3 regions of the Streptococcus sp. SCPM-O-B-23252 (M501) genome follow, and region 1 is predicted to be linked to each of the others. Evidence: predicted binding sites of a transcription regulator. Region 1 holds the regulator's gene; each other region holds the start of a gene.
The links. The regulator Rex, encoded in region 1, represses fermentation and respiration genes when NADH is low (regulators of the CRP and FNR family bind a similar motif). The targets are predictions, from matches to a motif close to TTGTGAANTANTTCACAA.

Region 1 (2,268 bases):
ATGCTATAGAATTAACTTCTCAAATGAAGAAACTCGAATTCTTGAAAACCTAAGAGAAGTAGTTTGTCCAATTTAATTTTTACAGAATCGTCCTTTTTCCTCCTCAATTGCGAATTATTAATTGAGGAGGTTTTTTATGTATCATATTGTATTTCAAGAATCAGGTCTCTTACCTAGAGAACGCTTGCTAACAGAAGGACCCGATAAGCTCAGTCATCAAGAATTGCTGTCCATCTTATTACGGACGGGGAACAAAAATAAACCAGTCTACGAGATCGCTCAAGACCTGTTGGCCTCACTAAAGAGTTTAAAAGAACTGGCTAGTATGAGTTTTCAGGAGTTACAGGAAGTTCCAGGAATTGGGAAAGTTAAAGCCATTGAGCTGTTAGCTGCTATTGAATTAGGGAAACGAATACAGACTTCTGAAGTGATTGAAACGGAACAAATCATGAGTAGTCAGAAGCTGGCAAAAATGATGCAGCAAAAAATAGGCCATGAGAAACAGGAGCATTTACTGGCCCTGTATCTGAATACCCAAAATCAAATTATCCATCAGCAAGTGATTTTTATCGGAACAGTTAATCGTAGTATTGCAGAACCGAGAGAAATCTTGCACTATGCCATCAAGCATATGGCGACATCTTTAATCTTGGTTCACAACCACCCTTCTGGAATCATTCATCCCAGCAAAAATGATGATGGTGTCACCCAACAAATGATTGAAGCCTGTAATTGTCTAGGAATTGTTTTCCTGGACCATCTGATTGTCTCAACTGATGATTATTATAGCTACCGGGAAGAAACAGATTTATTGGTATAAAAAAAGAGAGTGGGACAGAAATCGGTAATTCGTTAGAATTCGATTTCGTCGTCCCACCTCCGCACAGTTGAGTAGGGCTGTAAAAGCTGATGAAATCAGCGTAGTAGATCCCACTCAACCACTGCGTCTTGCTCGATCATCCAAAGACAATTGAGAGGCTAGGACTTTTGTCCCAGCCTCTTTGCTTATCATGAATTTTTGCGCATAAAGTAGAGAAGGGTTTGCAATTCACTGGTTAGATCGACATATTGGACTACCACATCTTTTGGAACTGTTAGGTGTACTGGAGAAAAGCTAAGGATTCCCTTGATACCAGCTTCAACCAGTAAATCTGCAACTTCTTGAGATTTTACACTTGGAACGGTTAAAATGGCTGTTTGAATCTCTTGTCCCTCAAGTTTTTCTTTTAGTGTGGAGATGCCGTAAATCGGAATACCATCTTTACTTTTAGTGCCGACTAACTTATGATCATCCGTATCAAATGCCATGACAATTTTCATTTTGTTTCGCTCATGGAAGCGATAGTGAAGAAGGGCACTCCCCATATTTCCAATCCCGACGATAGCAACATTGGTGATGGAGTTATCATTCAAGAGATCAGCAAAGAAATTCATTAACTTTTTGACATCATAACCAAAACCACGTCGTCCTAGCTCTCCAAAGTAGGAGAAGTCACGACGAACAGTTGCGGAATCAATCCCGATGGCTTCAGCGATTTGTTTTGAATTTGCTCGCTCAATTTTCTCTGCATTAAAGCGTTTGAAAATGCGGTAATACAAGGAGAGTCGTTTAGCAGTAGCACGAGGAATTGGATTAGTCTTATCTTGTTTCACAATATCACAACCTTTCAAATCTATTGTATAAAAAGTTTGTGAAAAAAGCAACTATCTTATACTAAAAAAACACCAAAAAGGTGTTTTCATTGTTAATTGGAATTTCTTAAACTCTGATCAAACTGAATCAGATAGCGATAAAAGTCACCGATTTTTCCAGTGAAAGGTAAGGGATGCTCCTTGTAGGTAACAGAAACAACCTGATAGGAATCTGGAATGGTCACACAGCCTGAGAAGGCTAATAGACAGTGATCGATGTTATCGTAGCTAACCTGACGTTCTTTTTGGTATGCATCCAAATAGGTGAGGACTACAGGACCATTGGTCATTAGTTTTCAATCCTTTCAAAAATTTCACGTTCAACTAAACTGTCCATGAGGAAGTAGAATTTTTGTTGGATAATTTTGTTTTCTGGATTTTTAAAAATATTTACCAAACGAAGGCCTGACTTGTCAGTAATGTTAATTTTAAATCCTGTTAAATCCTTATTGATGATAATCTTTAACTTAAAGCCATCTCCGCTATTTGGAATAGCTTCTAATAAACGATTTAATTCGTAGTTACCAACCTTTGTTTGTGTAAAAGTATTGTCACGTAGGGTATATTTCTTGATAT
Region 2 (2,268 bases), 650 kb from region 1:
CCCTTGGTGGAGATGCCAAGCAAGTGTCTAACTGGCTGCAAGGTGAAGTCGCACAATTCTTGAACGCCGAAGGTAAAACGCTTGAAGAAATCCAATTGACACCAGAAAACTTGGTCGAAATGATTGCCATCATTGAAGATGGAACCATCTCTTCTAAGATTGCCAAGAAAGTCTTCGTTCATTTGGCGAAAAATGGTGGCGGTGCGCGTGAATACGTCGAAAAAGCTGGATTGGTACAGATTTCAGACCCTGAAGTCTTGATTCCAATCATCCACCAAGTCTTCGCAGACAATGAAGCAGCCGTAGCCGACTTCAAGTCAGGGAAACGGAATGCGGACAAGGCCTTCACAGGCTTCCTCATGAAAGCAACCAAAGGCCAAGCCAACCCACAAGTAGCCCTCAAACTACTTGCCCAAGAATTGGCGAAGTTGAAAGAAGAGTAATAGAGAAAAAAACCAGCCGAGAGGTTGGTTTTTACTATCCATAAAATTGTGTTAGAATAGGAAAGACCATTACATATCAACTAGCATTAGGAGAAGTTACATGAACAAATTTTTAAGAGCCTTATTTGTCCTAGTTATCATCGCCATGTCTGGAGCCATTATTTTTCAGCTCTTCTTTCCATCCTATATGGGAAGTCATTCGGGATATGGTGTTTCTGTCGGTTGGCAGCGGGAGATTGGGATTTGGAATGTGGCAGTTCTTGTGATTCTCATTGCTGTCAATCTCAAATATGATTGGTTCTATCTTCGAACGGTACTATTGGCCTTGATCATTGGTGGGCTTGGGATTGGGACCAATCATTTATTTGCTTATCTCAACTATCATTTGCCAGTAAATGTTATTGGAGCTTTTGAAAATTATCTTCTTGTTCTGGGCTGGATTGTCGGTTGGAAATTAGAGTCATCTCGGATTGATAATTAAGATATTAACCGTCTGTTTCTTCTTGACAAAGTTTGTGAAAAGGCTTACAATATAGTTGTCGGGTTTCCTGAAAGGGAATTGCAATTCATGGAAAAATAGGAGAAACATATGGAAACAATGAAAGCTGCTCGCTGGCATGGCAAGAAGGACGTTCGTATCGAGGAAGTGGAAGTCCCTAAAGTAGAACCTCATCAAGTAAAGGTTGCGGTCAAATTCACGGGAATCTGTGGAACAGACTTGCATGAATACTTGGATGGGCCAATCTTCATTCCAACAGAAGAGCATGTTTATTCTGGTCAAAAAGCACCCGTTACCCTTGGTCACGAGTTTGCTGGAGAAATTGTTGAGGTTGGAAGCGATGTGACTCGTGTCAAAGTTGGGGATCGTGTGACGATTGAACCAATTTTGGCAAAACATAACCTAATCGGTGACTACAACCTTGATCCAAACTTGAACTTTGTTGGTTTAGCAGCAGATGGTGGTTTTGCGAAGTATTGTGTGCTTGATGGTGATCTTGTGCATGTGATTCCAGATAGCTTGAGCTACGAGCAAGCGGCTCTTACAGAACCTGCAGCTGTTGCTGTTTATGCCGTTCGTCAATCTGCATTGAAAACTGGGGATACAGCCGTTATCTTTGGCTTGGGTCCAATCGGTCTTTTGATTGTTGAAGCCCTTCGTGCAGCAGGAGCATCAAAAATCTATGCAGTTGAATTGTCTCCTGAACGTCAAGCAAAAGCAGAAGAGCTAGGTGCCATTGTAGTTCGTCCAGAAGAAGGTGAATCAATCGTTGAAGCCATTCATCGCTTGACGGATGGTGGAGCGGATGTGTCTTATGAAGTAACAGGGGTTCCTGTTGTTCTTGGACAAGCTCTTGCAGCAGTTCATAAGGCTGGTGAGTGTATGGTTGTTTCTATTTGGGAACGCGAAGCAAGCATCAATCCAAATGAATTCGCCATTCAAGAAAAGACTCTTAAAGGGATTATCGCTTATCGCCACATCTTCCCTAAAGTATTGGAATTGATGGAACAAGGCTACTTCTCTGCTGAGAAATTAGTTACTAAGAAAATCAAATTGGAAAATATTGTTCAAGATGGCTTTATCGAATTAACGCAAGATAAATCGCAAATCAAGATTTTGGTTGAGCCGTAAATTAGTATATTTTATGAATAAAACCAGTCCATTTGGGCTGGTTTTTATGTTACAATTAGGATGTAAATAATATTTGTGGAGGCAACATGTCTACATCTTTCAAAGGAACCTTGATGACTGTGATTGCTGGAATTGCTTGGGGGCTTTCTGGTGTTAGCGGGCAATATTTGATGGCACATGGTTTTTCAGCTATAG
Region 3 (2,268 bases), on a different contig from region 1:
ATGTGACCGCCGACAGAGATGACGTTTTGGCAGACATCAAAGGTAGCAGGATAGCCCACACATTCCATGGAGATATCGACACCACGACCTTCGGTCACTTCATTGATAAAGGCCTTGATTTCAGCGATATCGCTGGAGCAGATGGTGTGAGTTGCTCCAAATTTCTTAGCCGCTTCAAGACGAGATTCAGACAAGTCCACCATGATAATCGTAGCTGGTGAGAAGAACTGCACAGTCAAGAGAGCTGCAAGACCGATCGGACCAGCTCCAACGATACAGACATTGTCCCCAGGTTTTACATGAGATGGGAGGACCCCGATTTCATAAGAGGTTGGGAGAATATCTGAGAGCATGACCAAGGCTTCGTCATCCACAGTTTCAGGCGCATGATAAAGACTACCATCCGCATGTGGAATGTGGACATACTCTGCTTGGGTTCCGTTGATCAAGTGACCCAAAATCCAACCACCATCTTCACAGTGAGAAGGCAAATTACGTTTACAGTAGTAGCAGGTATTACAAGCTGTGACACAAGAGATGATGACCTTGTCGCCTACCTTGAAGTTATTCACTGCATCGCCGACTTCTTCGACGATCCCGATTCCTTCGTGGCCTAAAATCGTGCCTTCTTTACAAGCTGGCACATCTCCTCCTAGGATGTGAAGGTCTGTCCCACAGATGGTTGTCTTCAAGACACGCACAATGGCATCCGTTGGATTTTTGATCATTGGTTTTGGTTGATCCAGCAGTTGCAGATTGCCTGCAGATACATAAGTTGCAGCTTTCATAAGCGACTCCTTTTCTTTGTTGGTTTGATAAAACCATTTTATTTTCGTTTCTTTGTGAATATTATAACATATTAAGTAAACGCTTACAAGATTTTATGAGCACATTTTTAAAAGTTTTTTGAGCAAACAAAAACATTCCTCTTATCTCTACCAGAGGAATGTTTCAATCACCTTGTTCTAATTGTTGGCGCTGCTTATAGTACTCTTGCTGCTCGCGCTCACGTTCTTCTTCTAAACGCTCTTCATAGCGCTTTAGTTCTGCCTCAAACTCTTCTTGCAAGGCAAATAAACGCTCCAAGCCACTTTGAGCCTCCGCACTTGGGGCTTGAAAATGCAGGGCACTCAGCCAGTCTACTAAATTTTCTGTATGTTGGCGGACATCCATACGCATATCCGCATAATCCCACTCCAACTCGCTAAGTTTCTGGTTGAAGCGGTAATGTCGATCTTCTAGTTGTTCTAATTCACTATTTCCTGAATGGTACATCACATACCTCCTTTAATCGGACTCAATAAAATCGGCTTTTTCACTGATTTCAGTGCTGCTTCTGCCGCGTCCGCTGCTCCTCCTGTAAATCCATCTTTCAAATCATTAACTAGAGTTGTTGTAGCAAAAGAGCGCATTTTTTCGGATTGACCGCTCAAAGTCACCTGCAAACTCATCCCTTCCAACATCATCAAGGCTTTTTGCGTTGCAATCAAACTCCGAATTGCAATCCGCTCTTGCTCCTTTTTAATCTCTCGATGGAGCTCCTCAATACGTTCTCTATCCTCTCCCAGGATCTCTAACATCTTTTTCTCCTACTTATGAAAATCAAAGGCCACTGCTTGTCCCTTATCCAAGTCCACCAATTGGGCTGATGCAGCTTCCAGTTGGCCTGCCAAATCTGACAGACGTGTCGAGTAGACCTTTGCTTGGGCCAGGTTTTCCGCCTCGACCGCTTGGTCCCAGCAAGTATCCATGGAGAACTCTCCTAATAGTTGCTCCACTTCTGCGTCTGTTAAAAATTGGGCCATGCTGTGGGCCATTTGAGACACCTCAGCAACCTTATGGGAAACCGTCTCCTTGGCCACTTCTAGCTGATCTTTGAGCTCGGCCTCAAAGACCGTCGCTTGCGCTGAAGCATTTTGCGCTACTGCCAGTACCAATTCCTCCCGCAATTGAATGGTCTGGGTACCAGATGCTCCTGCCAATTGCTGATGGAGACTCGGAATGCTGGGCCTTTCCTGCCCATACATGGAGACCACCGAAGCAGATGATGGCTGATTTTCTGAAGCGGACGTTGCCCGATCTCGTTGGGGCATTTCAATAATTTTCTGGGCCTGATCTTGCACTTCACCTTCTAACTCCATTTGAGATGGCCTCCTTTCTTGGATTTGTTTTTTCGTTTCCTATAACTGAAAAAGGATCCTAACCCTTCAGCTACAAGCAGATTCACACACTATAGGGTAACATAAAATAGCTCGGAATGCTATAAAA

Region 2: a site for Rex is predicted at 957-974, ahead of AC3E6G_RS01000 (2,3-butanediol dehydrogenase). Genes of this name have one in related genera too.
Region 3: a site for Rex is predicted at 841-858, ahead of AC3E6G_RS08975 (zinc-dependent alcohol dehydrogenase family protein). Genes of this name have one in related genera too.

What each region holds. Positions count from the first base shown of each region.
Region 1 is NZ_JBYQGS010000001.1:871,612-873,879, reverse strand. It holds gene AC3E6G_RS04260 (porphobilinogen deaminase) at 1-76, shown strand, start outside; gene radC (RadC family protein) at 137-820, shown strand; gene AC3E6G_RS04250 (redox-sensing transcriptional repressor Rex) at 1,009-1,653, opposite strand; gene AC3E6G_RS04245 (DUF4649 family protein) at 1,746-1,982, opposite strand; gene AC3E6G_RS04240 (DUF1831 domain-containing protein) at 1,982-2,268, opposite strand, start outside.
Region 2 is NZ_JBYQGS010000001.1:218,642-220,909, forward strand. It holds gene gatB (Asp-tRNA(Asn)/Glu-tRNA(Gln) amidotransferase subunit GatB) at 1-443, shown strand, start outside; gene AC3E6G_RS00995 (hypothetical protein) at 544-924, shown strand; gene AC3E6G_RS01000 (2,3-butanediol dehydrogenase) at 1,033-2,073, shown strand; gene AC3E6G_RS01005 (DMT family transporter) at 2,160-2,268, shown strand, end outside.
Region 3 is NZ_JBYQGS010000005.1:41,651-43,918, reverse strand. It holds gene AC3E6G_RS08975 (zinc-dependent alcohol dehydrogenase family protein) at 1-788, opposite strand, end outside; gene AC3E6G_RS08970 (hypothetical protein) at 952-1,275, opposite strand; gene AC3E6G_RS08965 (hypothetical protein) at 1,275-1,580, opposite strand; gene AC3E6G_RS08960 (hypothetical protein) at 1,590-2,141, opposite strand.